Regions from separate parts of the Paraburkholderia sp. GAS206C genome, predicted to be linked through region 1. Evidence: riboswitches for the same ligand, from Rfam matches in the RefSeq annotation. Region 1 holds a riboswitch; each other region holds the start of a gene.

Region 1 (10,625 bases):
GCGAAGTCAGCCAGCGCCCGTTCCCGCCACGCATCGCCAATGAAGGTAATCCCAAACGGCAGTCCGTCTTCGCGGAAGTTTGCCGGCGCGGCCACTGCGCTCCAGTCGAGCAGATTGACAAAGTTGGTGTACTTGCCGAGATTGCTGTTCAGACGCACCGGATCCGCCAGCAGTTCGGCGATCCTGTAGTGGGCCGGGGCAGTCGGCACGACGAGGGCGTCGAATTGCGCCAGCATCGAATCGGCGCGGCGTTTGAGATCGGCGAGACGGTAGATCGATTCGAAGGTGTCGGTGGCGGAGAATTCCTTGGCCTTGAAGATGATGTCGCGCACAACCGGGTGAATGTCGGCTTCGTTCGAGCCAGCAAAGTCACGAATCGCCGCATAGCGTTCCGCTACCCATGCGCCGTCATACAGCAGCGCAGTGACGTCGTCGAAGAGCGAAAAATCGAGCGGCACGCAGATCGCGCCGCGCGCTTCAAGGTGCGCCACGGCAGCTTTGAAGGCTTGCGCGGACAGTTCATCGCCGAAGAATTCCGGCTGTGACGGGACCGCAAAACGCGGCGCGGCGGGAACGCGCCACTGAAGCGCGGAAGCGGGCGCTTCGCGGGACAGACCGTCGGCCAGATCGAGCGAGGCGGCCAGGTCGTACACGAGCGCGGCGTCGTCGAAAGTGGTTGCGAAGACCGACACGCAGTCGAGCGTGCGGCATGCCGGCACCACGCCTGTATTGCTGAACGCGCCACGAGTAGGTTTGATTCCGACGATATTGTTGAGGCCCGCAGGGACGCGTCCCGAGCCGGCCGTATCCGTGCCCAGCGAGAAAGGGACGATGCCGCGCGCAACTACCGAGGCTGACCCCGAACTCGAGCCACCCGAGATGTACTCGGCGTCGAAGCTGTTGGCCGGGATGCCGTAAGGGGAGCGCACGCCCACGAGGCCGGTCGCGAACTGATCGAGATTGGTTTTACCAATGACGATTGCGCCGGCATCGGTCAGCCGCTGCACGACCGTCGCGCTGCGCTCTGGCGTATAGGCGAAGGCGGGACAGGCGGCTGTGGTCTCGAAGCCGGCGGCGTCGATATTGTCTTTCGCGGCGAATGGCACGCCATAGAGCGGCAGCTTCGTCAGATCGCCACCCACCGCGGTTAGCCTCGCGTCGAGGCCCGCGAGCTGCGCGTCGAGCACTGCTTGCGTCACGGTCGATATCCATGCGGGGTCATCTTCGGGCGTCAGTCCGCGGACCAGTTCGCCAAGCAACTGGGCGGGCGTCGCGCCGTCCCGATACGCTTCCTGCCAATCCGAAATTGTCCATCCGCGCATCTCGTATTCCCTCTTGTGTACAAGTTCAGGGGAATTGTACTCAAGACTCATGCCAACCGCGCGGGGAGGCTGTCACGCCTTTTCAGGGCGGGGCGATACAAGCATGGACGCCATGCCCGAGCCGTTCTCCGATGCACCCGTCTGGCGCGAAACGCCCGATCGTTGGGCGTCAGAACCGCGCTGGTGCGATGTTGCAATGACGCGTCGATTGGCGGGAATTATTCCGGTCCGCGTTAGATTCGCAAGTAGAATGCGCGCAAACGACTCGTGGAAGCTGGTGCAAATCCAGCGCGGTCGCGCCACTGTGACCGGTTTCAGTTCGAACCGGAAGTCAGACCTCGGCGTCGTTGTCTACTATTCAACTGTGGGGCGCGCTATCCCCAGGATTCCAATAATGAAGCTTCGTCATCTCATCATCAGCTCCGCGCTGACGGTTACCGCTTGCCAGGTCGCCCACGCCGACGACTCGTCGTCGACCCAGGATCAGGCCGTCGCGCAAACCACGCTACCGAATATCCTCGTCACCGGCGACACGCAGCATCTGCCGCAATCGTTCGATCAGCGATACGCCACGACCCAGGTTCTGACTCGCGCAGATCTCGACCGTCTTTCGCCCATTGACCCAAGCATCACGCAGGCGCTCGCTACACTGCCCGGTGTGACCATTGCGCAGAACGGCGGCCCAGGTTCGCTTGCGTCCGTCAGCATCCGTGGCTCGGCGGGAAATCAGGTGGCCGTGTTTATCGACGGCATCCGGGTCGGTTCCGCGACCAGCGGTCAGGCCGAGTGGGCTGATCTGCCGACCTCCGCATTCGACCGCGTCGAGGTGATCTCCGGTCCGGCAGCCGCTTCGTTCGGCGCCGATGCGATGGGTGGCGTGATCCAGCTCTTCACGAACCACGCTTCCAATCAGCCCAATCAGACCACGGTGTCGGTGGGCGGCGGGTCGAACAAGACCTTCGATACGCAGGTCCGCACATCGGGCTCGGTCCCGTCCACCGGCGCGCTCTCGGCGTTGAGCGGGCTGACCTACTCGCTCGGCTTGCATGACTACAACACGGCGGGGATCGATGCGACGCAGCCGGTTGTCTTCGGTCACGAAGATGGCCGTAACCCGTACCATGCACAGGACGTGGATGGACGCCTGGGTTACGCGCACAACAACTGGTCGCTCTCCACGTTCTTCCTGTATCACCGCTCGGATCTCTCCTACGATGACGCGGGCGGCGACGACCGCCAGGCCGATTATCAGCTGACGACAGGCGCTGCGTTCCATCTGGATGTCACGCCGTTCACGCAGCTCGATCAGTCGGTCGGCTACGCCACGGACCGCGAGTTCCTGTATACGAATACGCCGGGCATCCCATCCGATGAGATCGACTCGACGCGCCTGAGCACGTCGACCTCGCTGACGCATCAGGAGCGTGGGCCCGCGCTGTTCAACCTGCCGCTGTCCGGCGAGACCAAGCTTGCCTACGACTTCTCGCGCGAGCAGGCCTTCCTGCCATACGACATTCCGTCGGGTGTGCCGACGCGCGACGATTCAGCGGTTTCGCTGCATCAGTCGGCGACGCTCGGCCCGTTGACCGTGTTCCTGGCAGGCCGTCACGAGATCATCGAGGGGCAGTCGGTCAATACCGGCAACGTTGCCTTGTCTTATGCGATCACGCCGGTTTATACGGCGCGCGTTTCGTATGGCAATGCGTTCCGTCTGCCGACCTTCGACGACCTGTACTATCCGGGCTACGGGAACCCAAACCTTCTGCCGGAGCGCAGCGATACGGTTGAGGCGGCGCTGGATGCCACCACGTCGTTCGGGACCTTCACGGCGGCGGTGTACGACACGCGCGTTCACAACCTGATCGAATACGACTCGTTGACCTTCCTGCCGGTGAACGTCGGACGCGCGCATATTCAGGGCATCGACCTGTCGTACAAGGGCACCATCGGCAAATCGACGCCGGTGAGCCTCTCTGTCGGTTTCCTGAATCCGCAGGACGTCACGGATCAGACCTGGCTTAACCGCCGCCCGCGTCAGACGTTCAGCCTGAACATCGATCACATGTGGGACGAGTTCCGCCTGCACGCACTGAGCACGGGCATCTCCGTGCTGTACGGTGGATCGACCTTCGACGATCAGGCCAACTCGATCTATCTGCCATCCTATACAACGGTGGGCCTGCGCGCTGCGTACAAGATCAACTCGCATCTCACCGTGTCCGCCAATCTGTCGAATCTGTTCAACCGGCAGTACGTAACCGCGTACGGCTACAACACGTTGGGCCGGACGGCGTTCGGCAAGCTGGCTTACACGTTCTAAGGCGGTGTTTTATGCGGTGTTTTAGGCGGCGGCGCCGCGCTTCGGCCGGCGGACGGCTCGCAGCTTGCCGCTGCGTCCGCCGCCGCAGAAGAACTGCTCGGCTCCGTCGGACTCCAGCCCGGACACGTGGGTGCCGGGCGGCATTTCGAGACTCTCCACGACTTCGCCGCTGCGTGGATCGACGTGTCGTAGCTCGCTTTCGTTATCGTCCCATGTGGCGTGCCAGAGCTCTCCGTCAACCCACGTCACACCGGTGACGAAGCGGTTCGATTCGATGCTGCGAAGAACCTTCCCGGTTTCGGGGTCGATCTGAAGAATCTTCCGATCCCGATACTGCCCCACCCACAGCGACCCTTCGGCCCACGTGAGTCCTGCGGCATCGTCGCCGCCAGGAGCCGGGATCGAGGCGAGCACGCGGCCGGTTTGCGGATCGATCTTCTGGATGTGATGATCGGCGATCTGGTACAGGTGCTGGCCGTCGAAGGCCGTGCCTGCGTGTGCGGCGACATCGAGCGAGCGCAGCGTCTTGCCGCTCTGCGGATCGAGCACGTTCAGCCTGTCTCCGCTGGCAAACCAGACGTGCTCACCATCATAGGTGACGCCATGCACGCCATCGATACCCGGAAATGGGCCGTATTCATTGACGATTTCTGCTGTTGCACGCTTCATGGCGTCTCCCTGGCTGGTCACCTGTCGATTCCATCATAATCAACCGGTAGCGGCGCGGGGAGTAACAATGTCGTCGTGAATCCCGGCAGGGCCGGGGTCATCCAGCGACGCGCCCGTCCACGTCCAAACGACTGCACCTTGCCGGCGGCCGCCAGCGAGTCGAGCGTCCGCTGTACGGTGCGCTGGCTGGCGCCAAGCACAAGCGCGAGCGCCGAGCTCGACCACGACTCACCGTCGGCGAGCAAGGCGAGTACCACCGCATGTCCTTCTTCGACGGGTCGCGCCAGCACCACGATTTCTCGCGCCCGCTGCGGCGCCAGTGCAAAACCGGCTCTCGTTGCATTCACGCTCGCCAGCGTCCCGAGCAATGTGCGAAGCCGTCCGATTTCGACGCGCAGGCGTACGCGATGCGATTCGTCGGGATGCCGGGTGCGGAATGCCTGCGAGATCAGCGTGTCCCGTGGCACGTCGGACGGCCACGCTTCGGCGAGCGCGCGTGCAAGCGCGAACAACACAGGACGTCTTGCGAGCGAAACGACGGTGTCCGCTTCGCGCACGGCATAGTGACATGCATCGACGATGAGCGTGTCGGATGCCAGCAAGGCTTCGACTTCGGCAAGCAGAAGAGGACGTTCCTCGCCACATGCAATTAACCTTGCGGCCGGCGCGTTCAATACGAAGAATGCGTTTTCGACCTCGGCCTTCAACGCAGGGATGCCCGCGCGGTGCGCGGCGTATTCGGCCTGTTTGAGCGCGGCAAGGGCCGTTCGCGTGTGCAGGCGGCGCATTGCTATACCTGCGACGACCAGTTCGTGAGCGGCTCTGAGTCCGGGCGGAAAGGGCGTGGGGTCAAGTTCGGTGAGTGCGCGCTCAGCCTCGTCAAGGCGCCCAATCAGTAGCAGACGCCGCATCTCGAGATACCGCGCATACGCAGCATTAGCCCGGTCGCCGCTCGCTTCGAGCGTCGCCCGCGCGGTGTCGAGCGCCTTGGTGGGCCACGCGAGGTCGCGCGAGGCGAGCGCAATCTCGGCTTCGGCGACCACACATCGAGCCCGGGATACGGCCTCTCCTGGACCGAAGGCGCGTGCTGCACTGCGCACCAGCGCCCTGGCTCGCACGAAATCGCCGAGTTGCGCCATCGCGATGCCGCGTAGCGCAAGTGCGGGCGCGTCGTCGCGCAATGCGATCCGCTTCAGCGCGCCGAGCGGGTCGCCGGCGGCGAGCGCATGCGCCGCTGCTGAGACTGGCGAGTCCTTCGGCTGCTCTAATCGCGTCACACTTGTCACTCCCCCTCCTGCGGTGCCCGGGACTAATCTAGCACGACACCCAAGCCTCTCAGCGGATTTGGGAACGGAACAAACGACACAGGACACCTAAGGAGCGAATCATGACGACGACACATGCAACCGGGACACGCGAAGAATGGCTGGCGGCGCGGCTCAAATTGCTCGCGGCGGAGAAGGAGTTCACGCGCCGCGGCGACGAGCTGGTGCAGCAACGCCAGGCCCTGCCGTGGGTGCGGATCGACAAGGCGTACCGGTTCGAGACCGAGCAAGGCAGCGTATCGCTGGCGGAGCTTTTCAGTGGACGCTCGCAGCTTCTCGTTTATCACTTCATGTTCGGGCCGGACTATAAGGCCGGGTGCCCGTCGTGTTCATCGATTGCGGATGGGTTCGACGGCATCGCCGTTCATCTCGCGAACCATGACGTTACGCTCACCGCTGTGTCGCGGGCGCCGCTGGAGAAGCTGCTGGCCTACCGGCGGCGCATGGGATGGACGTTTCCGTGGGCGTCCTCGGCCGGGAGCGATTTCAACTTCGACTTCAATATTTCGTTCACCGAGGCGCAACAGCGTGATGGCGAAGTCGAATACAACTACCTGCGTGGCCGGCATGCGATGGATGCGACACCGGCACCCGAGCCCGTTGTCCAGTTTGCAGCTAACTGCGGAACCGACGCGCAAACGTACGCGCGCGACCGGCCTGGAATGAGCGCTTTCATACTCGAGGATGGCGCCGTGTATCACACGTACTCCACCTATGCGCGCGGCGTGGACGGCATCTGGGGCATGTACCAGTGGCTCGACCGTGCGCCGAAGGGGCGCAACGAGACGGGCGTCTGGTGGAAGCGCCATGATGAGTACGCCAGGGGTTGAGCCCGGTCATGAGTGACGTTCGCGCAACCGGTCAGCGTACACCGCGTGGGGCGTTCTTGCGCCACGCGGTTTTCCAACGCACCTGCTTCACTTTTTACGGCATCTGCGCGCTGCTGTTTGCCGCAAGCGCGACGGCGACGCTCATGTGGTGCTCGTCGATGTCGGCGATGGGCGGGATGCCGATGCCAGGCGGCTGGACGATGTCGATGGCGTGGCTGCCGATGTGCGGACAGACGTGGTCCGGTGTCGCGGCATCGTTCCTCGGCATGTGGCTCGTGATGATGGTCGCGATGATGCTGCCATCGCTCGCGCCCGCGTTGTGGCGCTATCGTGAGGCGTTGGCCGGGGCAGGTCAGATGCAGCCTGACCGGCTCACCCTACTGGCGGGTGCGGGGTATTTCTTTGTCTGGGCCTTGTTGGGGCTGGCTGCTTTTGCGGTGGGCGCCGCGCTGTCGGCGCTGGAGATGCGGCTATCGGTGTTGGCGCGCGCCATTCCGGTCGTGGCCGGTATGGTCGTGCTCGGAGCGGGGGCGCTCCAGTTCACTAGCTGGAAGGTCCGTCACCTTGGCTGCTGCCGGGAAGCTCCGGGGTACGGTGACTGCGAACTGCCAACGGATGCCGGCGCAGCGTGGCGATACGGCCTGCGCCTTGGGCTTCATTGCAGTTACTGCTGTGCTGGCCTGACGTCGATCCTGCTCGTTGCCGGGGTCATGAATGTTTGGGTGATGGCTGGAGTAACAGCGGCTATCACCATAGAGCGTCTCGCGCCATTCAGCGAAGATGTCGCGCGCGGGATCGGCGTTGTGATTGTCAGCGTGGGCCTGGCTCTGGTCGGACGAGCCGTAGGGTTGGGATGATCGGACCGGCCGTCCGTTTCTGCTGATGGCAAATCGGACAGACCGGGGCTTGAACCGGCTCGTCACTTGATATCGCCGCGCACACGGCCACGATTGCCCGCGGCCGTGTGCGCGGCGATATCAAGTCGCCGATGCGCTCAGCGTCGTGTTGTACGTGGTGCCCGTGATCACCACATTATTCAGCGTAATACCGCTGACATTGCTCACGAAGATCGGACCCGGCGCCGCCGACGCAGACGTCGAAGGCGTCGTCGGGGCCGCGCCGGTGCACACCGGCGAGCCGAGATTGCAGTTCGAGATCGTGACGCCGCTGATCGGACTTACGGTCGGCACCGGCAGCGGACCGTTGTAATCGACCGCCTCGGGGCCCTGCATGACGATCGCCTGGAAGCACGAGTTCGACCCGGCGACGAAGCCCGAAGGCATTGAGTACGATACCGCCCCCGACACATCGCTCGCGTTCACGTTCGAGATGTTGATGTTGCTGATCACCGACGGAGTCCAGCGTACCGCATCGCCGGACGGGCTGTAATCGCAGTCGAACGTAATCAGGCCGCCTTGACCCGTGGACGGATTCGTCGCGAGACCGGTCGTTCCGGTACCGGTGATTTTGCTGATGGCGGCGCCGAGCGCGCCGCCGCCATATTTGCCGGCCAGGTTCACACCGTTGGGCAGCGTCACACCGTTGATCCAGACGTTTTTGATGTACCCGCCGCGGTTCATGTTGGTCTTGAACCGCAGTGCGATGTTCAGCGGATTGCTCGCCCAGTTCTCGTTCTGCATCGTCAGATTGCGCGCGTAGACGTTCTGCACGCCCGCGCTCAATTCGCTGCCGATCGTCAGGCCGCCGTGGCCACTCTGCATCGTGCAGTTCTGCACGACGATGTTCTGCATCGGACCATACTCGGTGTCGAGGTACTTGCCGGACTTCATTGCAATGCAGTCGTCGCCGGTGTTGAACTGAACGTTCTGTACGAGCACGTAGTTGCACGCGTCCGGATCGAAGCCGTCGTTGTTCGGGCCGACGCTGTCGGCAAACACGCCGTCGATCACGACGTTCATGCAATCGGTCGGGTGGTGCTGCCAGAACGGCGTGTTCTGCGTGTGGTAATTCTGCAGGAGCACGTTCGTGCACCCAATGAACTCGATCATGCATGGACGCAGAAAGTGTCCGTTGCCGAAGATGCGGTCCTCGAACGGCACGCGCAGCTCGGACAGCGCGGGCAGATAGTTCTGGTCCTGGTTCCAGCCCGTGCCTGTGAGCAGGTCCATCAGCGAACCCGTCACACCGTACTGATTCGTAAAGGAGACATTTGCCTGCGGGTTCTTGATCTGGGAAGCGGGGAGGCTCGTCAGTGGGACGTTGTTCGGATTCGCATAAGCCTGCGATGGCGTCGACGAACCCGCACAGCCATACGTGTTGCTGCTGCCCTTGTAGGTCCACCAGCACGAGGTCGGCGGCTGATTGCTGAGTTGTATCGGCGTCATCGCCTGACCGTTCAGCACGCAGGTGTTGTCGTCGGCGGTCAGTGCAATGTTGGTCTGGCGGAACGCATAGATCGGCGAGCCGAAATTCAGACAGTCGTTCGCCTGCCAGCGCGTGTGGTACAGATTGCCGTTCGCCGTCCTGTACGGACCGCTCTTCGCGTAATCCGCCGGGTTCGGGCTGAAATAGATCGTGCAGCCCGACTCCAGATGGAAGTGCACGTGGCTCAGGAGCACGATCGGTCCGCCGCAATACCAGTTGCCGGCCGGCACCACCACGCGGCCGCCGCCGGCACGATTCGCGTCCATGATCGCGGCATTGAACGCGGCACACGAGTCGTGCTGCGTGCCCGTGTAGTCGCACGGCACCATCACGTCCGAGCCGGGGCTTTGCAGGTCGCTGGTCGGATGCGCCGTCTGCTCCGTGCCGCCGGTCACCCAGGGAATCTTGCCGCCCGGCCACGCGGTCGACGAAATCAGCGCGGAGGCGGGCAGCGTGCGCGCGCCGTAGCTCATCACGTGAAAGTCTGCGCGGGAGAACATCTCGGGCCTGATGTAGGCGAGCCTCCTGATGACGGCCGTGGCCTCGCCGGCTGGGCCCCAGATTGGGTCGGACGCGAACGGGTGGCCGGGTTGTGGCGGAGGCTGGTCTCCGGGACCTGAAGGAAACGGAAACATGGAGTCTGCCGCTACCGCTGCGCGGCCGGTCGCGAGAAGGGTTGCACCTGCGGATACTCCGGCAAAGGCCATAAACGCGCGCCGGCCAGGCGAGGCGGGCGCGTTGTTGTGGGGTGCGGGGAGCGGAGTATCGTCTTTGTCATGCGCTGCCATTTGATTCATCTCCTTTTGTCTTACCGATAAGTGGTCATCCATTCGTCTTCCAGGGAGCGACGTGGCGACGCTCGTGCGCGGCGGAATGCATAGACGCAGTGACGAGATCGGGCAGGACCTTCTGATGGGATCCTTACTGCTATTGTTGTAAGACGATGTGAGAATTGTCAATCAAATGTGACCTGGTAGTGGTACTGATAGCGCAAGTTGGCGGGCATGCCAGAAAGATGCCTTACAACGCGGCGAGGGACGCACCGTGGCGGCAAGCCTCAACCGCGGAGCGCCACAGTAACCACCACGAGAGCCGAGAAGACCAGCGCCGGGGCGAGATGCCCGAACGACTCGCGGTTTCGCACCAACGTGAAGAGCACGGCGATCAAAATCGCACCGGCCAGCATCAGGCCCAGAACTCTGGTTTGTTGTCCAAAAAGAAGTGCCGCGCACAACAGCTCAAGTGCGCCACAGAGCAAATGAAACCATGCCGGGTAACCCCAGCGCGCGAAGTCGCGCTTCACCGCGCCGCGTCCCGCGAGATTGACCACCCCGGCAACCGCGAACAGAACCGCTACGATCATCGCGAGAATCGACTCGAAAGATGCACTGTTCCACGCCATGGTCATGCTCCGTTGACTTGCTGGAAGTGCTTTTGCGCAGAGAGATCCGCAATCAGGCCGGGGCCGCGGGGCGTCCACGCAAGAACTCGCCGGGCATGCTGGCCGCTTACTGTCTGATCGAGTGCCAGTGCGTCAGCGAACGGTCCCAGCGATTGGCGAGCATCGTCGAGCGGCCAGGGTTCGACGCGATCGGCGCCGACCGAGGCCCGAATCGCTTCACCTATTTCGGCAAGGGCAACGGCCTCTTCCGAGACCACGTTGAAGATCTGTCCCGTGACTTGTGCGTCCCCGCGTGCCGCCCGCTCCATCGCGCTCAGATAGGCCGTGGCGAGATCATCGACGTTAACGGCAGGCCAGTGGTTGCGACCATCG
Region 2 (10,625 bases), on a different contig from region 1:
GCATCATCGAGGCACATCTGCAACCAGCCCAGACGCAGTTGCCACTCGTCTATCCGGTCACGACCGAAGCACTTGAACCGCCGCTGTGTTACGAAACGATCATCGCCGGGTTCTACGACGAAGCGGCCGAAACGGTCGCAGAGCATCTCAATGCCGGACGCGACGTCGCCGTCATCTGCGAAGGCGATCCGTTCTTCTACGGCTCGTACATGTATCTGCACGACCGGCTCGCCGCGCGCTTCGAGACCGAGGTCGTGCCTGGTGTCTGCTCGATGCTCGGCGGTGCGGCCGTGCTCGGGTCGCCACTCGTGTACCGGAATCAGAGCCTGTCGGTACTGTCCGGCGTGTTGCCCGAAACAGAACTACGCGAGCGGCTCGCCACGGCGGACGCAGCCGTCATCATGAAACTCGGGCGCAACTTCGAAAAGGTCAGGCGCGTGCTGACCGAGCTTGGGCTGGCGCAGCGCGCGCTCTATGTCGAACGCGCGACCATGGCCAATCAACGCATCGTGGCGCTCGACGAGGTCGATCCCATGGCCTCGCCATATTTTTCACTACTGATCGTGCCGGGTAAAAATTGGCAAGCCTGATCCCACCCGCCATCGTAATTCTGGGGCCGTCCGCGCTGGCAACGGCGCGCAGGATCCAGGCCTGTTACGCCGGCTCACGGGTGCACGGTCTGCAGGCGCGAGTCGCCGCCGACGAAGCTTATGCCTCGCTCGGCGAACATTTACGCGCACTCTATGCGCAAGGCACACCGCTGATTGTGCTGTGCGCCGCGGGCATCGTGATCCGCTGCCTCGCCCCGGCACTCGCCAGCAAGGGGGCCGAGCCGCCCGTGCTCGCCGTCGCCGAGGACGGCAGCGCGGTCGTGCCGCTGCTTGGCGGCCTGGCTGGTGTCAACGACATGGCACGCGAGATCGCCGCAGCACTCGAAGTATCCGCCGCAATTACCACCAGTGGCGAATTGCGTTTCGGCACCTGCCTGCTCGATCCGCCTGACGGTTATGTGCTCGCCAGCCTGGAGCACGGCAAACACTTTGTCTCGGACCTGCTCGCCGGCGAGAGCACTCGCGTCGAAGGCCATGCCCCCTGGCTCGAGCAGGCGAACCTGCCGCAGGCACCCGGAGCGAGGCTGTCGATACGCATCAGCGAACAGCTGGGCACCGGGGCGGCGGATGAACTTCTGATCCATCCGCGCTGTGTGATAGCGGCGGTGCTAGAAGGCGACGAACAGACAGCCGCACGGGTCCAACAGGCCTTGCAGGACGCGCGCATCGCGCCGCTCTCGCTCGCGGCCCTGGTCGCACCGCATCGGACCATGAACGATGCGGCACTCAGACTGGCAGCGGACACGCTCGGCGTCCCGTTGCGATTTGTCGAAACAGGCGTCGAGGCGAGCGACTCGCATGCTCTCCTGAACGCAGCGCTTCGATTACCCTGGCGGAGGCTCGACGGCAGCGAACCCGGGCTCGCTTTGGCGTCCTGCGCGGCGCCTGTCGATCCCGCGCAGATCGGCCATGGCCGCGGCTCGCTTAGCGTGGTCGGCCTCGGCCCCGGCAGCGCGGACCTGATGGTTCCAGCCGCGCGCCGCGCACTCGACGCGGCCACCGATATCCTCGGCTACGCCACCTATGTGAACATGGCCGGCCCGTTCCGCGTCGGCCAGCAACTGCATACCAGCGATAACCGCGAGGAGTTGCAGCGCGCGCGTCATGCGTTCGAGCTCGCAAGCCTGGGGCGCTCGGTCGCCATCGTCTCCTCTGGCGACCCGGGCGTGTTCGCGATGGCCGCGGCCGTACTGGAAGCGCTCGATAATTCCGACGATGCCGCCTGGGCCGGCGTCGAACTGAATATCGTGCCCGGCGTCTCGGCCGCGTTTGCTACCGCAGCTCAGGCGGGTGCGCCGCTCGGCCACGATTTCTGCCTGCTCTCGCTGTCCGATAACCTGAAGCCGTGGAGTGTGATCGAAACGCGGCTGCGACATGCGGCCGAGGCTGATCTCGTGATGGCCTTTTATAACCCCATCTCGCGTGCACGGCCCTGGCAGCTCGACCGCGCCCTGGAGATTCTGCGCGCCTTGCGCACACCCGATACCGTGGTGGTGCTGGGCCGCGATATCGGCCGGCCAGGCGCGACCCTCAATTCAACCACGCTCGGTATGCTGCGCTCGGAACAGGTCGATATGCGCACGATGGTGATCGTCGGCTCGTCGACGACGCGCCGTATTCCGGGTGGCCCGCATGGTGAGTGGATCTATACGCCGCGCTGGTATCCGGATGCGAAGGACGCAGTGTCCCAGACCGGGATTGAAGCTGTTAAAGACGCCTGAAACTGTTTCCCGTCGTGCATTAAACTCAGATCAATCCTGGCCTAGCAGATCCTCGGGTCTGAGATGCAGGGCGCCCCAACTCTCCGCCAGCGCTTTGCAACGTGCAAGCCTGAGCGGGCCGGTTTCGAAGTCGACCAGCACGATCCGGTCGGCCTCGGCCGGAAAAGGCGGCTGATCCAAGCTACGGCCATCCGTCAGAATCCATAGGTAACGCTGTCGCGTTACCTGACCGGTTGCAGCGCTCGCCAGCAACTGGCGCGCGCTGCGTACTCCGCTACTCAAGGGCGTGCCGCCACCCCCGCCAAGCGGGCGCAGCCAGCGCTCGTTCCACCAGCGCGGCACCGCCGGCCCGAAGCGACGCTCAGCGCGTGAGCCGGAAAAACAGATCAGCGCTGCTTCATCGCGTGCCTGTCCGATACGATCGAACAGGCTGGCGAGCACGCCCTTCGCAAGCGCGAGACGCCGTCCGCCCAGCATTGAACCCGAGCAGTCGAGCAGGAAGCAATGCAACGCCTTCTGACCGCTCCTCTCCGGCCGGAAACGCAGATGTTGCGTTTGCAGGCGCGCCGCCCCCTTGCTGGCGAATGTCGCCGGCCACGCGATGCGCCGCACGCCCCGCATCCCGCTGCGGCTTGCAGTGCCCGCGCCTTCCAGCCATCGAAACCCGGCGGGCAAACCCGCGGGGGCGCGCTCCCGATGGCTCAGTGTTTTTTTGCGTCTAGCGGCCGGACCGCCTTGACCGGTTCGATTCCCGCAGCCACCGGCGGCAGGTAACCCCAGTCTGTATCGGTGGTCCGACCTGCGGGTGTTGCGGTGGCCGAGGCAGGAGGCGATGCAGCGTTTGACGTATCGGTCTGCCGCGTATCGGATTCGGCTGGCGGCGGTGCAGCTTGTGCCGGGTCTGCGCCATCCGGTTGCGTCCCAGCTTCTGCGTGCCGCCGATGACGTAGCGTCGCTTCGGCCACACGATCGACGTGCTCGACCGCAATCGCTTCAGCCTGCTCGAGCGCCGCGAGTGCGCGAGCCGCGCGCAGCATCACCAGATCGGCGCGCATCCCGTCGACGGCCGCGGCGATACAGAGCTCGCTCACACGCGCATGCACCGCTTCGCCGAATTCGAGCGACGGCAGACGCATGCGCGCAGCGCGAATCCGCCGTGCGTAGTCGTCCTGCTGCACGTCGAAACCACGCCGGAAACCCTGTGGATCGAGTTCGAATGCGAGGCGGGCCTTTACGATCCGTTCGCGCAGCGCCGGCTCAAAGCAGTTTTCTAGCTCAACCATCAAACCAAACCGGTCGAGCAATTGCGGCCGCAACTCCCCTTCTTCGGGATTCATCGTGCCCAGCAGGACGAAACGCGCCTCATGGCTGTGCGAAATACCATCGCGCTCGACCGTATTGACGCTGCTCGCTGCCACGTCGAGCAGCAGATCGACCAGTGAATCGGGCAGCAGGTTGATCTCATCCACATACAGTACGCCGCCGTGCGCCTTTGCCAGCAGTCCGGGAGAAAAGCGCACGGAGTTGTCGCGCAACACCGTTTCGAGATCGAGCGTGCCGACGAGGTGCTCTTCGCTTGCGCCGAGCGGCAACGTCACCAGTTGACCATCTGGCAGCAGGTCGGCAAGCGCGCGCGCAGCCGTCGATTTGGCTGTGCCGCGCGGGCCACTGATGAGTACGCCGCCAATGCCCGGATCGATCGCAGCGAGCAGCAGCGCCTGTTGCAAGGGCGCCTGCCCAAGCAGCGCCGCAAACGGGAAAACCGTACGCGTGGCGACGGGTGTACCGGAGATGAGCGTCCTGGGCGAGTCGATGTTTGTCATGAACGTCCTTCGAGATGCTGTTCCACCGCCAGCAGTTGCTGTTCGACCTGGCTTCGGTACGTGCCGGGATGCTGCCACAAGCCGCGCTGCATGGCCTCTAGCAGCCGCTCGCAGATGCCGTGCAACGCATGCGGGTTATAGCGCTGCAAAAACGCCCGCGTATCCGCGTCGTTCAGGTACGCGTCCGTGACCAGCGCGTATTGATGATCGGCAACCACGCGTGCGGTGGCGTCGTAGCCATAGAGATAATCGACCGTCGCAGCGATTTCGGCAGCGCCTTTATAGCCGTGCCGCTTGATGCCTTCGAGCCATTTCGGATTCACCACGCGCGAGCGGATCACCCGTGCGATCTCCTCGCGTAACGGCCGGATGCGCGGCGTCTCCGGGTTGCTGTGGTCGGCATGGTAAAGCTGCGGTTGCGCGCCGCTCAGGTGCCGCACGGCTGCGGCCATGCCGCCCTGGAACTGGTAGTAGTCGTTCGAATCGAGCAGATCGTGTTCGCGGCTGTCCTGGTTCTGCAGCACCACGTCGATCGCAGCGAGGCGCATGCCGAAAGCATCGTGGGCGGCTTCGCCCGAACGTTGCTGGGTGTAGGCGTAACCGCCCCACTGCTGATACGCGTGCGCAAGATCGGCGTCGCTTTGCCACTGGCTGGTGTCGATCAGTTCCTGCAAGCCTGTGCCATAGGAACCAGGGCGTGCGCCGAAGATACGCCAGCCCGCGCGGCGGCGAGCCTCGCCAGCCTCCAGACCGCCGGCGATCAACTGATCGCGCTCGCGCAGCACGCGCGCGCGGATCGGATTCAGCTCGACAGGCTCGTCGTCGAGCTCGGCCACCGCCTGCACCGCCGCGTCGAACAGGTGCATGAGGTTCGGAAACGCATCGCGGAAAAATCCCGATACGCGCAGCGTGACGTCGATGCGCGGCCGGTCGAACGTTGCGATCGGCAGAATCTCGAAATCGGTCACGCGATGACTGCCGGCTGCCCATTTTGGCCGTACGCCGAGCAGCGCAAGTGCCTGCGCGATATCATCGCCGCCCGTGCGCATGGTCGCCGTGCCCCACACCGACAGTCCGACCGCGCGCGGGTAATCGCCCTGCTCCTGCAAATGCCGCTCGATCAGTTGCTGTGCCGATTTGAGTCCGAGCGCCCAGGCGGCCTGGGTGGGCAGTGCGCGCGTGTCGACCGAATAGAAGTTGCGCCCCGTCGGCAGCACATCGGGGCGCCCCCGTGAGGGCGAGCCGCTCGGCCCCGGCGGCACGAAACAGCCGGCCAGGCCTCGCCGCAACTGCCGCAATTCTTCGCCACCGCATGCGTCGAGGCGCGGCAGCACGTCATTGCGCAAACGCTCGAGAACCTGCTCGGCATGCGGCAGACTGCCCGGCGCCGGCAGGCCGTGTGCAGGCCCAGATTCAGCATTGGCGCCGGACAAACCGCACAGGTCAGCAAGCAATTCCGCTGCGAGCAGTTCGAGCCGCTCGCGTGTATCGCCCTTATGCCGCCAGGGCGCATCGCTCACCTGCTGCAACAGTGCCGGGCGAGGGCCGTCCCATGGCGCCGACCAGTCGGGCGCCAGCGGATCGAACAGGCGGGCAATGTCGAGATCCCGTGCAAGCGCATCGATCAGCCCCGCGTTCGCCTCCCGCCCGTTGCCCACCGGAAAACGCGCCAGCGCCTGCAAGGTGTCGCGCCGCTGCACGCCTTGGGGCGAGTGCCCGAAGATATGCAGACCATCGCGAATCTGCGCCTCTTTCAACTCACATAGCCATGCATCGACCTGGGTCAGCAGCGCATCCTCGGCATCGGGACTGCTGGGTGCGGCCAGACTCAGTTCCTCATGCAGCCGATGCTCGACGATCGTCTTCAGGATCGTGCCGCGCAGCAACCTGCCACGCCGCGGATCGACCATCAAGGCGTCGTAGTATTCGTCGACCTGGCGTTCGAGATCCTGCAGCGGACCGTAATTGTCGGCACGCGTGAGCGGCGGCATCAGATGATCGATGATCACGGCCTGCGCGCGCCGCTTGGCCTGGCTGCCCTCGCCCGGGTCGTTCACAATGAACGGATAGAGATGCGGCAGCGGGCCAAGAATCAGATCGGGCCAGCACTGGCCGCTCAACGCGACGCTCTTGCCCGGCAGCCATTCGAGATTGCCGTGTTTGCCGACGTGCACCACGGCATCGATTTCGAAGCGGTGCCGCAGCCAGAAATAGAACGCCAGATAGGCATGTGGCGGCACCAGTTCGGCGTCGTGATAACTCGCGTAGTCGCTGGCGTCACGGGAACGCGCGGGCTGAATCCCGACGAACACCTGGCCGCAGCGCCAACCGGCGATCATGAAGCGCCCCTGGCGGATCGTCGGATCGAGTTCCGGCGCACCCCAACGCGCATTGAGCGCGGCTTGCACCTCGGCAGGCAGACGCTCGAAATAGCGGCGATAGTCGGCCAACGCCAGGCTTTGCAAGGCAGGACGTAAGTCGCGCACAACCGGGTCGTTGGTGACACCCTGAGTCAGCGTGCGCAGCAGGGCCTCGCCATCGGCCGGCAATGGATCGAGCCGGTAACCCTCGTCACGCAACATGGCGAGGATCGTCAGGACGGAGGCCGGCGTATCGAGTCCGACACCGTTGCCGATCCGCCCTTCGCTGACGGGGTAATTCGCGAGGATCAGCGCGAGCCGCTTGTCGGCATTCTCAAGCGTGCGCAACCGGCACCAGCGCCGGCTCAGCTCGGCCACGAACGCGATGCGCTCGAGATCGGGCTGATAGCGCACCACGTCGACCTCGGTATGCGGGCAGCGGTAGTCGAGTCCCTTGAAACTGATCGCTCGCGTAATCACGCGGCCGTCGACCTCGGGCAGCACCACATGCATCGCGATATCGCGCGCATTGAGGCCATGATTGTCCTTGAGCCACGTCTCGCGGTTCCCGCCGCTCAGGATCACCTGCAGCACGGGTGCATCGCCCGCGAGGGCAAAGGCATCCGGGGCATCGATCGAAGAGACCGCAAACGCGGTGGTATTCAGCACCAGCGCGACCCGATGCTCGACGCTCAACTGCTGCAATACAGAGAGGCTCACTCGATCCTTCAGCGAAGTCACGGCGAGCGGCAAGGGGTTCACGCCTTGCGCCTCGAGCGCCTCGATCAGCGCATCGAACACGCGCGTATTGGCCGCCTGCAAATGCGCCTTGTAGAACAGGATCAGTGCCACCGGCGCACCGGGGCGCCAGCGCGCCTGCCAGTCGGCGATGCTCGGCGTATCGTGCTCAGGATGATAAAGCGCGGCAGCGGGCAACACGCGCGGCGCGGCCGGTTCGCTGCCCCAGCCGAGCGCGCGATAAGCGATGCAGCGCAGGAAGGCTTCGGCATTAAGCGGGCCGCCCTCGCGCAGATAGCGCCAGAGCTGATGGCACAAGGCGGGATCGGCGGTACTGCGCGCGAGCAGGTGCGGGTCTTCCTGAAGGTCGCCCGAGAACATCACCAGCACCTGCTTCCTGCGTTCGGCCAGTTCGACCAGCTGCTCGATACCGTAAGGCCAGTAGGCTTCGCCGCCCAGATGGTCGACGACCACCACACGCGCATGCTGGAGCACATCGTCGACGTAAAAATCGACCGATGCAGGCTGCCGCAAAAAGCTGACATTGGTGAGCCGGATCTCCGGGAAGCCGGCGCCGAGCCTCGGCACCACGCTCGCCAACAGCGCCAGCGTCGTGTCGGCCGAACTCAGCACCACGATCTCAGCCGGTCGCTGATCGATCCGGATGACGCCTTCGGTATCGTCGACAAAACCGCCCGGAACGGTGCGTAGCAGATGCATAACGGATCAGGACTGCTGGGCCTGGGCAGCCAACGCGTTGCTCAGCGCGCGCTGCAGCACAGGTTGATCGAGATCTTCGCCGATCAGCACGAACCGGTTGGCCCGTGCTTCGTCTTCGCGCCAGCGCCGGTCGAAATAGCTGTCGAAGCGCCGGCCCACGCCCTGGATCACGAGGCGCATTGGTGTGCCCGGCAGCGCTGCAAAACCCTTGACGCGGTAGATCGTGTGCTGCTCCGTCAAACCCTGCAGCGCCGCGATGATCGTTTCGCGCGATGCTGCGGGCGCTTCAACGATCACGGAATCGAATTCGTCGTGGTGATGATCGGGATCGTCGGCCGAGCCATGATGATCGTGGCGCAGATGAATCGTGGTTTCGGACGCCGCCTGCAAACCCAGCAGACCGTGCAGATCCAGCTGCCCTCGCTGGGCGCGCACGATCTTGACCTGGGGCGGCAACTCCTCGCGAATCTCCGCTTCCACGGCAGCCTGCTGTGCCTCGTCGAGCAGGTCGGTCTTGTTCAGGATCACGAGATCGGCCGAGCCGAGCTGGTCTTCGAACAGCTCGTGCAACGGCGATTCGTGATCGAGATTGGGATCGGCCCGGCGCTGCTCATCCACGGCCTGTGGGTCGTCGGCGAACTGTCCGCTTGCTGCGGCAGGGCCGTCCACCACGGTCACCACCGCGTCGACGGTGAAGCTGTTACGGATCGAAGGCCAGTTGAACGCCTGGACCAGCGGTTTCGGCAACGCCAGCCCCGAGGTTTCGATCAGAACGTGGTCGATCTCGCCACGGCGTTCGACCAGTTGCTCCATCACCGGGAAAAACTCTTCCTGCACGGTGCAGCACAGACAGCCGTTGGCGAGCTCATAGAGCTGGCCGGCCTGTTCGCGGCCTTCTTCGTCGCAGCCGATTCCGCAACCACGCAGAATTTCGCCGTCGATGCCGAGCTCGCCGAACTCATTGACGATGACAGCAATCCGCAAATCGTTCGCGTTTTGAAGAATATGGCGCAGCAAGGTGGTTTTGCCACTCCCAAGAAAGCCCGTGACGACAGTCACAGGGATCTTGCGCATGGGGTTCTGCATGATCACTCCGTTATTAAACAAGCCAGCTCGTCGGGCACTCGCTTCAGACCAGACGCGAGCGGTAGCGTCTGGCGCAGGACGTAAACAGGACGTGGGGACGATACGGAACGTTGCGGTCGCAACAGAGGAACGCGATGAAGGCGTGGATGGCCAGCTGCATCCCCGCAGCGCCAACACCTCTTCTCTGGCCGGTATCCGGGCTGGCGAACGCACCGCTCCACCTTCCCACGCGAATCTTTCGCGCAGTGGTTGATTGCCCGCGATCCTGGTCGCGGACATGGAGCCGGCTTCGCATCGCCTAAGCGACGCTTTCGCTGAACCGTTGCGGGGGCAGCACAGGTTGGGCTCGCGCTAGCGCGGCAAGCGTCCTGTTTCCCGTTTAACTGCCGGCGCGATAACGCGTCGGCGGGCACCAGAGTGGGACGAGTTTAGGCTGCACCGCGAGGCAGCGTCAAGAAGCGACGCTGGCGAGCGGCCGCCAACGCGTGTATTGTAGCGCGCCAGATATCTGCAAACCGACACGCCATATGCTTACGGCCCGAGCGGACGGTTACGACACAACATGAAGCAATTCAGCATCGGCATTGGCTGTCGGCAGCAAGTTTCGGCCGAGGCGATCGAGGCCGCTGTGCTCGCGACGCTTGGCAAACTGGGCGTGCAAGGGGCCAACGCCTTTGAATCGATCGCCTCGATCTCGACCATCGATTCAAAGGCGCGAGAACCCGGCCTCCTGACATTCTGTGCCCGTCATGCGCTAATGTTGCATAGCTTCAGCCGTGAAGCGATCGCCGCCTGCCCGGGCGGCATGCTTCGCGCAACGGCCTCGAAAGCGGTACAGGCCCGCTTCGGCGTCGACGGCATCTGCGAACCTTGCGCGCTGCTGGGAGCGCCCGGCGGCAGCCTCGTTGCCGGCAAAACGGCTTCGCCTGGCGTCACCGTGGCCATTGCCTGCCTGGCCGAATTCTGTACGCAGGCGCCCGGGGCGCGCCGATTGAACCCAACCACCAGGACCTGACTGCATGAAAACCGATACGGAATCGCATCTGCGCATGACCCAACGCCGCCGCGAAGGACATGAAAAGAAACAGGCGCAGGCCACCATCGAAAAAGGACTGTTGATCGTCAATACGGGCACGGGCAAGGGCAAAAGCACAGCGGCTTTCGGCATGGCCGTGCGCGTGCTCGGACACGGCATGCGCCTCGGTGTCGTGCAATTCATCAAGGGTGCACTGCATACCTCGGAGCGCGATTTCCTGGGCAGTCTGCCAAACTGCGATTTCGTCACGATGGGCGACGGCTATACCTGGAACACGCAGGATCGGGAAGCCGACATTGCGACGGCACGCAAAGGCTGGAGCGAAGCCTGCCGGATGATCGAAAGCGGCGAATATCAGATGGTGATTCTCGACGAACTCAATACCGTACTCAAGTACGAGTATCTGCCGCTCGATGAAGTGCTGGACGTCTTTAGCAAGCGTCCGGACATGCTCCATGTGGTGGTCACCGGACGGCATGCGCCTGACGGACTGATTGAGGCCGCAGACCTCGTCACCGAGATGCGCATCG
Region 3 (10,625 bases), on a different contig from region 1:
CGAGCGATTGATTTCGGAACTGAAACAGCTTGCCGGGGAGTTCGCCCAGAAGGCCGCGGAGTTTGCCGACATTCTGCATTTGGGCCGCACCTGCCTGCAGGATGCCCAGCCGATGCGCCTTGGCCAGACCTTCGGGGGTTACGCGTCTTTGACTTCACGTCTGGCTGAAGAACTGTCGGCAGTACGGAACAAGCTGCGCACGCTCCCATTGGGTGGCACGGCGATCGGTACGGGTTTTGGCGCTCCCGCGGGTTACCGTTCGGCGGTCTATCAGCATCTTTCGAGCATCGCTGGCGTGCAGTATTGCGCACCATCGGATTCATTCGATGCTATGCAAAATATGGATGTTTTTGCGCGGGTATCTGGCGAGTTACGCACTTGCTCGGCTTCCCTCGCGAAGATCGCGTCGGATCTCACAGTGCTGTCGTCTGGCCCTGTTGGTGGACTCGGAGAAGTGCGCCTGCCGGAAGTGCAAGCGGGCTCGTCGATCATGCCCGGGAAAATCAATCCCGTCTTGCCGATGGCGATGATCCAGCTCAGTTTTGCGGTCATCGGCAACGACGTAGCGGTGGCGCAGGCCGTCCAGTATGGCGAGCTGGAAATCAATCATTTTGAACCCGTGGTGGCCTCCCGGATATTCGACAGCATCACTTTGCTTGCTAATGGCATCAGCAAGTTCCGGCAAAAATGCATTGCCGGCATCACCGCCGACGTTGCGATCAATGAACGCCATCTGATGGATTCGATGGCGGTGGCGACCGCACTCGTTCCCACACTCGGCTATGCTCGTGTGAGCAAGCTCGCGCGTCAATCCGTGAAGGAAGGGCGCCCATTGCTGGCAATTCTCGAAGAAACTGGTGTGCTGACAAGAGATGAGACGTTTGCGGCGATTGAGAAAGCCTCGCGTCCTGTTTTCGAGGCATGAGTCTGGCGGTACGGAGGCGTCGGCCGGATGCTGAAGTTCGCATTCGGCTGACCATGAATTTTGGACTGAGCGGAACATGATGAACAGAGACGGCCTTCTCGAATTGCTCGAGCGAAACGGCGTACGATTTCAATGCGAGCGCCATGAACAGGTGCTCAACATGCAAGAATCAGAGACGCTGGAACTATCCCTTCCGGGCGTGCGCTGCAAGAATCTTCTGCTCCATGACCGACAGGGCCGCTACTACCTCATTGTGACCACCGCGAATAAATCACTGGATCTGTCGTCGGTCGCTAAAACGTTGGACAGTAAGCGTCTATCCTTTGCTTCCGCCGAGCGCTTATTCGACCTGCTGGGCGTTCGCCCCGGATCGTTGAGTCCGCTGGCATTGGTCAACGACCGATCGGGCTTGATTAGCCTTGTGATCGATTCCGACTTGATAAGCGAACCGATCTTGCAGTTTCATCCGCTCGAAAACACAGCGACAGTTGCCCTGTCGAAACGGGATCTCGAAGAATTCCTGCTGAGCATTGATCACGCGCCTTCGTGGAACAGGCTCGAAGCGCGCCCGGCTTTCTAGAGAAAAAGTGAAGCTCAACCGGTGCGCCTCGCCTCCGTGTCCTTAAGCGCAGCGAATTATCCGGCGTCTTGCTTCGTTGCAAAGACGTGCGGCGATCGCCAACAACTTCTTCTATGCAGCGGATCGCGCTTTTGAGGCCTTCCGCTTCGACTGGCAATTGAGAAGATCGAAGGCCTCTTCAATATAAAACGTCAACGGATGGGCTCCGCTTGACTCGCGCCAGTTCTCTTTGGCAAATCGAAGCGTCCCCATGGCCATGATAGCGTCCAGACGTAGGGCAGGCCTGCGGGTCGGTTCCGGCCACAATTCATACATTGCGTCTGCCAGTACACCCTCCAACTGAACAAAAAGCGCATCTTTGCGGAGCCGAAGCGTTTCTATGGAGCGAAGAATCTGGTCCGCGATAAGGGACTCCTGGGTGTCGTACAACGGCGCAAGCAGCAGGAAAGTCTTCCTGGCAGCGTCCAGCGGTGATTGGTCCGGCGATTGCGCGAGGAAGGTAGGACGCAGGGCGTGCGGGAACTCGCCACTCTCGTGCGCCAGCAAAACGTCTTCCTTCGACTTCAAATAATAGAAAAAAGTGCGCCGCGATATGCCTGATGCCGCCGCGATAGCGTCGAGCGTCGTCTCCTCATAACCGTTCTCCTTGAAGAGTCTCAGGCCGGTCTGGGTGATCAGGTCAAGCGTCAACCGGCGTTTGCGCTCCCGCAGGTCTTCGCGCAGGTCAGTGGGGACTTTGTCTTTGCTGTTCATCCTGATCATTCTGACGATCGATGAGTGCCTTGACAAGTGTGCACTCAGTGCTATAAATTGCACTGAGTGTAATTTATAGGAGAACTTGTATGTCCTCATCCAAGGTTTGGTTTGTCACCGGCGCATCGCGAGGATTTGGCCGTATCTGGACAGAAGCGGCCCTGAAGCGCGGCGACAGGGTTGCCGCTACGGTACGAAACCCGGCAGTGCTCGATGAACTCGTCAAGACTTACGGCGATTCGGTCCTGGTCCTGCCGCTCGACGTCACGGATCGCGATGCCGTGTTCGAAGCCATCAAGCAGGCGCACGAACATTTCAAACGCCTCGATGTCGTTCTGTGTAACGCCGGTTATGGATATATGGGCGCAATCGAGGAACTGGAGCAGGAGCAAGTCAGGGCCAACTTTGACACCAATGTGTTTGGGACGCTGTCGGTCGTTCAGGCGGCGTTGCCTATCCTGCGAGCGCAGGGCAGCGGTCACATCCTGACGGTGTCGAGCATTGGAGGCGTTATCGGTTTCCCGACCGGTGGAAGCTACACAGCCAGCAAATTTGTCATCGAGGCCATGTCGGAGGCACTGGCAGGCGAAGTTGCTGCGTTCGGAATCAAAGTCACGATCATAGAACCGGGCCAATTTGCCACCGGATTTCAGTCGGCGGTGCAATCTTCGCCAACCATTGCGGCCTACGATCAGATACGTCAGGCCGTTCGCTCGTCATTCAAACCCGGGGATGTTGGCGATCCGGTAGCAACCGCGCCGGCGATTCTCGCAGCCGTAGACGCCGACCAGCCGCCGCTTCGCCTGGCGTTAGGTTCAGCAACGATCATGAAGATTCGTGCGACCTACGCGGCGCGGCTTAGCAACTGGGACAAATGGGAGGCGGTGTCGAACGCCGCTCAAGGCAAGCAGCCATCTTGAAGCAGTAGTTCGGGGCAGGCGGTCAGGGTCCTGAACAGTTGAACAACCATCTCAAACTCAAACTCAAACGTAAAAGCTATATTCATGAAGATTTCAACGAAGTCACTTTTTGCGGTGGCCCTGATCGCCGCGGCGCCGCTTACTTCCGCGTTTGCGGCTGACACGTACGCCTTGGATCCGGCCCATACTCAAACGATCTTTACGATCAACCATCTTGGCTTTTCGACGATCACCGGGGCTGTTCACGATCTGAAAGGCACGCTGGTTCTTGACGCCACGAAGATGGAAGACAGTACAGTCAAGGTGACCATGGCCACGGATAGCGTCGATACTGGCTTTGCAGCACGCGACACGGCTTTGCAGGGGCCGATGTTCTTCAACGTCGCACAGTTTCCAACGATGACGTTCGCCAGCACACGTATCAGAAAGACGGGTGCCAAGACGTTAGACATCGAAGGCGACTTTACATTGCTTGGGATTACGAAGCGTCTGGTACTCAAAACGACGTTCAATCGAGCAGCGCAGGATACGACCGGCACGAACGTTTATAAGGTCGGCTTCACTGCCACAACGACGATCAAGCGCTCTGAGTTCGGTATGAAGGCTTATGTCCCCTATGTGGGCGACGATGTTCACGTGACGATAAATTTTGAGGGCATCAAACAGTAGGCGTCTGGTTGCTATGTATTCGAAACGGATTTTTCATGGATACGCAGCGGTACTACGCGCACGTACCGCTGCGTATCGCGACCCGGAATGCTGGGATGGGAGAGTCTGAAGATGAAACTAATACTGCTGGGTGCGACAGGACTGATCGGCGGAAAAACATTGAAGCGCGCGCTCGCGAACGAAGCGATTTCTGAGGTGATTGCGCCAACCCGGAAGCCACTGGCCCCAAGTGGCAGACTCGTGAACCTCGTTGGGCCGGATCTGGAGGAGCTTCTCCCGTCTCTGATGTCTTACAAGCCCGATGCTGTCATATGCGCATTGGGAACGACCCAGGCAAAAGCAGGTTCGAAGGAGGCGTTTCGTTACGTCGACTACGAACTACCTCTCGCATTTGGAAAAGCTGCTCATGCAGCCGGGGTAGAGACGTGTGCGATTGTGACTGCCATGGGTGCATCTCCAGATTCCATGAGCTTCTACTACCGGACCAAAGGACAGGTTGAGAGAGACATTCAGGGCATCGCGTTCCGATCGCTTACGATTTGCAGACCCAGCCATCATCGATGGCGAGCGGAATGAAGCAAGGATTGCAGAAGAAGTAGCGCTGAGGCTGCTTCGACTTTTCGCTCCGATCCTGCCGAAGAAATTCCGCGTCAATCCGGCAGATGCCATTGCTGCCAAATTGCTTGATGCTGTCATCGTTGCAAAAATGGGGTGTCGTTGGATCAACTCTCAAGAGATGAACTGAGGCCGTACAAACTTGTGACTCCACCGTCCGGGCAGAAGGGGCAGGATAGCATTCCGATCGGCGGTCCCGCCAAAAATGGCAACAATCATGGCCGCCAGCGTCGAACAACATCGCTGTCTGAAGCGTTTAGCGCTGGGTAGTGTCGCCTAATTGACTAAACGCTACCAGTTGGGCGGCATCGGAAATTCGGACGGTATTGTGCTGCGTAACTTAAGAACCTGATTGTCTCTTACTGGCAGGCAAGCTGTCGGTCGGGGATTTCTGTCGACTGGCTCTTGTGGGGTTGAGAGGAGGCGTTCGCCCATCTCGAAAGCGGCCGCTGTTTGGGGATGTATTTCGTGCTTCACCGGGCGATCCCCACCGATCACCGGTCGGTTAGACGCTTCTCGTGCTTCCCTTTATGCGCCTGGCCATTTGCGAGACATCTCGTCGACCGATATGGCGCCTGATGTTCATCGAAATACAGGATTGGATGCGGGCCAAGTGAGATCTCTTACTGAGAAACGTTCGGCCAATCCGGACGAAGAAAGCAGAGACTACTCGCCGGGTGCGAGGCCGCATCAAAGCCATTCTCGATGCGGAGACGGTCATGGGCCACCGCACCGGCAGCTCGTTCATTCTCCGATCTTCGAGAGTTCGTCCATGGTCCGGGCAAGAGCCAGCTCGAGCCGTGCCCACTCTTGCTCCAACCCGGGTAGCCCAAAGCGCACGCTGGGGATAGCCGAAAAATAGCGTGTCCAGATCCCTTGCCGGGCGAGCCCCTGGTGCAGTGCCTCTGCACGTGGATCCGGGAACCAGGCAAACAGGGGAGTGCTCAGTGCGACCAGGCCGTGAGCCTGCAGCAACGCTACAAGCCGTGCGCTTTCAGACGCAAGTAGCACACGCATCTGATGTTGCCACGCATGGTCGCGGAACGCGTGTGCCACTGCATGGCGGGCGGGTCCGTTGACGGTCCAGGCGCCGAGATGGAGGCTTAGCGCTGCAAGTAACTCGGGCCGGCCCAGCGCGAAGCCGCAACGCGCTCCGGCGAGTCCGAAGAATTTTCCCGGTGAGCGCAGGACCACGAGTCCCTCGCGATCGACATACGCTGCCATCGACGAGCATGTCTCCGCAGGCAGTGCGTCACCGAACGTTTCATCCACGATCAGCGTGCCGCCGACCGCCGAAAGTTGCGCATGCCACTGCAACAGACGGTGCGGGTCCACTTGCTTCGTTGTCGGATTGTTTGGCGTGACGACGACCGCGTGGTTGACGCCGCAGGGCAACACATCGTCGTCGATGTCGAGTGGCACGACGGTGTGGCCCGCGCGCTCGAACGCAGGGGCATATTCGCCATAGGTTAGCGGAGCAACCGCGGCGACTCCGCGCCGAAGCAGTTCGGGCAGCGCCCGGATGGCTGCCTGGCTACCCGCCACTGACGTTATATGGTCGGAACTCGGCGCGCCATAGTACCGCGCGGCATCGGCGAGCAGGCCATCGCCATCGTCGGGCAGGCGGCGCCATATCTCGGCAGGAATGGGGGGCACCGGATAGGCGTGCGGATTGATACCGGTCGACAGATCGAGCCACGCGTCAAAACTGATACCGTAGCGCCGGACGGCTTCGCGCAGATTGCCACCATGCACGATTGCGCCCGGGACGAGTGTAGGGTTGGGTGAAATCATGTCGTGATTGTATCGACAGGGGTGATGCACCGGTGGCAATGGGATAATCGTAAACCGTGTGATGCCTCTCGCACCTCTGCAAATTGCGTTGTGTGCACCAACTCATCCATTTTTGATCGAGCCTCAGTTTCCTGATGACTGTTCCGAACGATTTCGCACCGGCTGTGCCTGGCGGCACACTGATGATCCAGGGTACAACCTCCGATGCAGGCAAGAGCACGCTGGTCGCCGGTCTGTGCCGGCTGGTGTCGCGCCGCGGCGGACGGGTAGCGCCGTTCAAGCCACAGAACATGGCGCTCAACAGCGCAGTCACGATCGATGGGGGCGAGATTGGCCGCGCACAGGCGTTGCAGGCGATTGCGGCCGGCATTCCCGCGCATACGGACCTGAACCCGGTGCTGCTCAAGCCGACCAGCGATCGTGGTGCGCAGGTGATCGTGCATGGCAAAGCACGAATGAATCTTGATGCGCGCGCCTATCACGACTATAAACCGCTGGCCTTCAAGGCCGTGCTCGAATCTTACGCACGCCTGCAGCAGCAGTACGACACGATCCTGGTGGAAGGGGCCGGCAGCCCGGCGGAGATCAATCTGCGTGCGAACGACATCGCCAACATGGGCTTTGCTGAAGCGGTCGATTGCCCGGTGCTGTTGGTGGCCGATATCGATCGCGGCGGTGTGTTCGCGCATTTGCTCGGTACGCTCGAATGCCTGTCCGAATCCGAACGCGCAAGGGTCTGCGGTTTCGTCATCAACCGGTTTCGAGGCGATCCAGGTCTGCTGCAGCCTGGGCTTGACTGGCTGGAGGCACGTACAGGCAAGCCGGTACTGGGGGTGGTGCCGTATCTGCACGGATTGGCGCTCGACGCCGAAGACATGCTGCCGCGTGTGGCGCATAGCGGTGCGGCCGATGCCGTGCAGTCTCTGCGGGTGGTCGTGCCGGCATTGCCGCATATCAGCAATCACACGGATTTCGATGCGCTCCGCGCGCACCCGCAGGTCGATTTCAGCTATGCGCTTGCGGGTATTCCGCCGCCGCCCGCGGACCTGGTGATTTTGCCCGGCTCCAAGAATGTGCGTGGAGATCTGGCCTGGCTGCGCGACAACGGTTGGGAAGAAGTGCTGCGTCGGCATTTGCGTTATGGCGGCCGGGTGATCGGTATCTGCGGAGGCATGCAGATGCTCGGCCAATCGGTGAACGACCCGCACGGCGTGGAGGGCCAGCCGGGTACCACGAAGGGTCTCGGCTGGCTCGATTACGAGACCGTCATCACACGCGAGAAGATGCTCAGGAACGTCACGGGCGCCCTGACGCTGAACGGTTCGCCGGACGTTTGCGGCTACGAGATTCACATGGGCGAAACCCACGGCCCCGCGCTTGATGCGCCGGCGTTGTACCTCGTAGCGGATCAGTCGGACGGGGACGATACACGTCCCGATGGCGCGGTGTCGGCTGACGGGCAGATTCTCGCCACTTATGTGCACGGGCTGTTCGACACGCCGGCCTCCTGCAGTGCCTTGCTCGCGTGGGCGGGGCTGGCCGGTTCGCAAGCACTCGACTATCCGGCGTTGCGGGACGCGTCGCTCGACCGGCTCGCCGATACGCTCGAGGAGCACCTCGACCTGGCTCGGGTGTTCGCCGCTATCGGCAAGCGTGCGGACGCGTCACGCTGACTCCAGCCGAGCCAGCTCAACTGAGCGCTTATTGCGCATGCAGATGCGCTTCGAGTTTGTCGTAGCCCTTGATCCGGTAAATCAGGAACGACAGGACCCAGGAGACGATGAAGATGCCAATGATGACGAAGCCGAGGTTGTTGAAATTCTCGTTCAGCGTATCGACGGTCTGCCAGAACAGGCCCTTTTGCCTGATCTGGTCGGCAATCATCCCCAGCGCCTCAATACCGCCTATCACGACCGCGACGAGCACAGAGACCAGCGTAATCGTGAGGTTGTAGTAAAGCTTGCGGATCGGTCGCACGAACGCCCATTCATAGGCACCAAGCATCAGGATCCCGTCGGTGGTGTCGATCAGTGTCATGCCTGCGGCGAAGAGTACCGGAAACACCAGCACGATCCAGATCGACAACCCTTGAGATGCCTGGTGTGCCGAGATGCCGAGCAGGCTGACTTCGGTCGCGGTATCGAAACCCAGGCCGAACAGAAAGCCGAGCGGCAACATCCACAATGAGTTCGATACAAGCTTGAACAGCGGCCGGAACATCCGTGCGAGCAAGCCGCGACTGTTGAGTAAGAGGTCGAGATCGTCCTGATCGTACGGCTCACCACGCTTTACTTTCTTGAACGCCCGCCATACGCCGCGTAGGATGATCAGGTTCATGCCCGCGATCAAAAACAGGAAGATCGCTGAGACGCTGGTCGAGATTATGCCGCCGACGTTTTGCCAGGATTCGAACCGGCTTTCGAGCGCAGAGGCTGTAGCAGCAACCGCTGCCGCTACCAGCAAAACCACGGCCGAGTGACCGATGGCAAAGAAGAAACCGACCGTGACGGGCCGCCGGCCATCCTGCATCAGTTTGCGTGTGACGTTATCGATGGCGGCGATGTGATCGGCATCGACTGCATGGCGCAATCCGAAGCCGTAGGCGACCAGGCCGGTGCCCAGTAACAGCGGGTGACCGTGGAAGGCTATGAAGGCCCAGATCCAGCTGCCGACGTTGAATAAAGCGAGGACGCTGTAGATGGCAATCAGCCGATAGCGCAATGCGTCAGTTGGAACTGACCTTGAGTACGTGATGGACATGCAAGAATCCTGAGGTTCGGGCTGTCCTTACAGCAGGTATCCATTCGCGCAAACGGATACTTGGCGACTCGGACATCCCCGTCCGATCCGGCTGAGCAGACCTCGGTCGATGGCAGGTCTCCTGACTCGCACGTCACGATCCGGCACCGACCTTCCCGGTTACCCAGTGGTCAAGCATGGTGTGGACTCGGCGCTTACAGTTGCGGGGGCAGTCGCAGACTTGAGCAGAGCGCTCTCACTGCGTTCCCGTTTAATCCCGGTGAGGGGAACCATCAAGGCGCAAGAGTACAGAAGGCTGCCGGAGGGCGTCAATCTCCGCATGAATAGCGGTTCGGACGGAGGGACCTTTCCCTTTCCAGCGATTTTTGTTCAGAACGCCTCGCCGCGGAACAAGGCGGCGGCGAATACCGGATTCGACGGCCAGTAAGCGTGCATGTAGGTTGCGACGATTGCACCGTGCCGATAGAGGGCTTCTCCGCTGGTTGCGCCTTGCGGCCGAACCGCGGTCGTAACCGGTGCGAGCGGCGTGTTCAGCTTCGAATAGTGGAACGTGTGTCCGGTCATGACGCCGTGTCGTCCTTCGATCTGTTGCATGGCCAGTGCCGCGAAGCGGATCTGCATGCTGGCCTCGCCGGGCAGCAGGCCGAGCATCGGGGTAGAGGCACCGTGCACGTCGATCAGTCGGTCAAGCAGATAGAGCATGCCGCCACATTCGGCGATCAACGGTTTGCCGGCTGCGGCGTGTGCGCGAATCGAGCCGGCACTGCATTTCCGGTCCGCCAGGGTCCGGGCATGGAGTTCCGGGTAACCGCCGGGAAGATAGAGGGCATCGGCAGCCTGAGGTACCGGTTCATTGGCGAGCGGCGAGAAATACGCGAGTCTGGCGCCGAGTGCTTCGAGCAGTGCGAGATTGGCTGGGTAGATAAAGGAAAAGGCCGCGTCCTTTGCAATTGCGATCAGCCTGCCGTCGAGCAGGCGTGGCAGGCTGTTACGCGGTGGCGCCTCGAAGTGGATGGCGGGCGGCAGTTCGGCCAGCGGCGTCGCGGCGAGCGCATCGGCAACCTGGTTGAGGCGTGCATCGAGATCCGCGATTTCTGCGGCCTGGTGCAAACCGAGGTGCCGGTCCGGCAATTCGATCGAGTCGTTGCTGTTCAGATGGCCGCACCAGCGCAGCGAGGCCGGTAATGCCTCTTCAAGCAGTTTCGCGTGATAGGGCGAGCCGACCCGGTTCGCGAGCACACCGTAAAAAGGCACCTGCGGCTGGAATTGAGCGAGACCGAAGGCCAATGCGCCGAAGGTCTGGGCCATGGATTTCGCTGCGATCACCGCCAATACGGGTATGCCGAAGGCGCTCGCCAGATCGGCACTGCTGGGCCGGCCGTCGTACAGCCCCATGACCCCTTCGACCAGGATCAGATCGGCGTCGCCTGCCGCTTCGGCCAGCAGTGTACGGCAGCCGGCTTCGCCGACCATCCAGAGGTCGAGCGAAAACACCGCCGCACCGCTCGCGTGCGCGAGGATAGTCGGATCGATAAAGTCCGGACCGGTCTTGAACACGCGCACACGCCGTCCGAGGCGGCTGTGGTAGCGGGCAAGCCCTGCCGTGACG

The links. Region 1 has a riboswitch for cobalamin ahead of P3T20_RS06770 (TonB-dependent receptor domain-containing protein). Riboswitches for the same ligand answer to the same signal wherever they lie in the genome.
Region 2: linked by a shared signal. The riboswitch ahead of cobW (cobalamin biosynthesis protein CobW) and the one ahead of P3T20_RS06770 (TonB-dependent receptor domain-containing protein) in region 1 are both predicted to bind cobalamin.
Region 3: linked by a shared signal. The riboswitch ahead of P3T20_RS22960 (HoxN/HupN/NixA family nickel/cobalt transporter) and the one ahead of P3T20_RS06770 (TonB-dependent receptor domain-containing protein) in region 1 are both predicted to bind cobalamin.

The regions. Positions count from the first base shown of each region.
Region 1 is NZ_JBNDKR010000002.1:527,901-538,525, reverse strand. Features, by position in the region: gene atzF (allophanate hydrolase) at 1-1,322, opposite strand, end outside; adenosylcobalamin (AdoCbl) riboswitch at 1,582-1,671, shown strand; gene P3T20_RS06770 (TonB-dependent receptor domain-containing protein) at 1,717-3,642, shown strand; gene P3T20_RS06765 (DUF5074 domain-containing protein) at 3,664-4,311, opposite strand; gene P3T20_RS06760 (helix-turn-helix domain-containing protein) at 4,329-5,588, opposite strand; gene P3T20_RS06755 (DUF899 domain-containing protein) at 5,699-6,466, shown strand; gene P3T20_RS06750 (DUF2182 domain-containing protein) at 6,475-7,323, shown strand; gene P3T20_RS06745 (glycoside hydrolase family 28 protein) at 7,444-9,558, opposite strand; gene P3T20_RS06740 (DoxX family protein) at 9,909-10,259, opposite strand; gene P3T20_RS06735 (NAD-dependent epimerase/dehydratase family protein) at 10,256-10,625, opposite strand, start outside.
Region 2 is NZ_JBNDKR010000008.1:167,120-177,744, forward strand. Features, by position in the region: gene P3T20_RS22915 (precorrin-2 C(20)-methyltransferase) at 1-590, shown strand, start outside; gene cobJ (precorrin-3B C(17)-methyltransferase) at 587-2,332, shown strand; gene P3T20_RS22925 (vWA domain-containing protein) at 2,363-2,953, opposite strand; gene P3T20_RS22930 (ATP-binding protein) at 3,034-4,155, opposite strand; gene cobN (cobaltochelatase subunit CobN) at 4,152-7,973, opposite strand; gene cobW (cobalamin biosynthesis protein CobW) at 7,980-9,059, opposite strand; cobalamin riboswitch at 9,229-9,491, opposite strand; gene P3T20_RS22945 (cobalamin biosynthesis protein) at 9,622-10,074, shown strand; gene cobO (cob(I)yrinic acid a,c-diamide adenosyltransferase) at 10,079-10,625, shown strand, end outside.
Region 3 is NZ_JBNDKR010000008.1:177,863-188,487, reverse strand. Features, by position in the region: gene P3T20_RS23005 (aspartate ammonia-lyase) at 1-925, shown strand, start outside; gene P3T20_RS23000 (prolyl-tRNA synthetase associated domain-containing protein) at 1,002-1,505, shown strand; gene P3T20_RS22995 (TetR/AcrR family transcriptional regulator) at 1,617-2,258, opposite strand; gene P3T20_RS22990 (SDR family NAD(P)-dependent oxidoreductase) at 2,348-3,178, shown strand; gene P3T20_RS22985 (YceI family protein) at 3,263-3,847, shown strand; gene P3T20_RS22980 (NAD-dependent epimerase/dehydratase family protein) at 3,935-4,423, shown strand; gene P3T20_RS22975 (hypothetical protein) at 4,344-4,592, shown strand; gene cobD (threonine-phosphate decarboxylase CobD) at 5,207-6,256, opposite strand; gene P3T20_RS22965 (cobyric acid synthase) at 6,391-7,929, shown strand; gene P3T20_RS22960 (HoxN/HupN/NixA family nickel/cobalt transporter) at 7,958-9,016, opposite strand; cobalamin riboswitch at 9,111-9,305, opposite strand; gene P3T20_RS22955 (cobyrinate a,c-diamide synthase) at 9,386-10,625, opposite strand, start outside.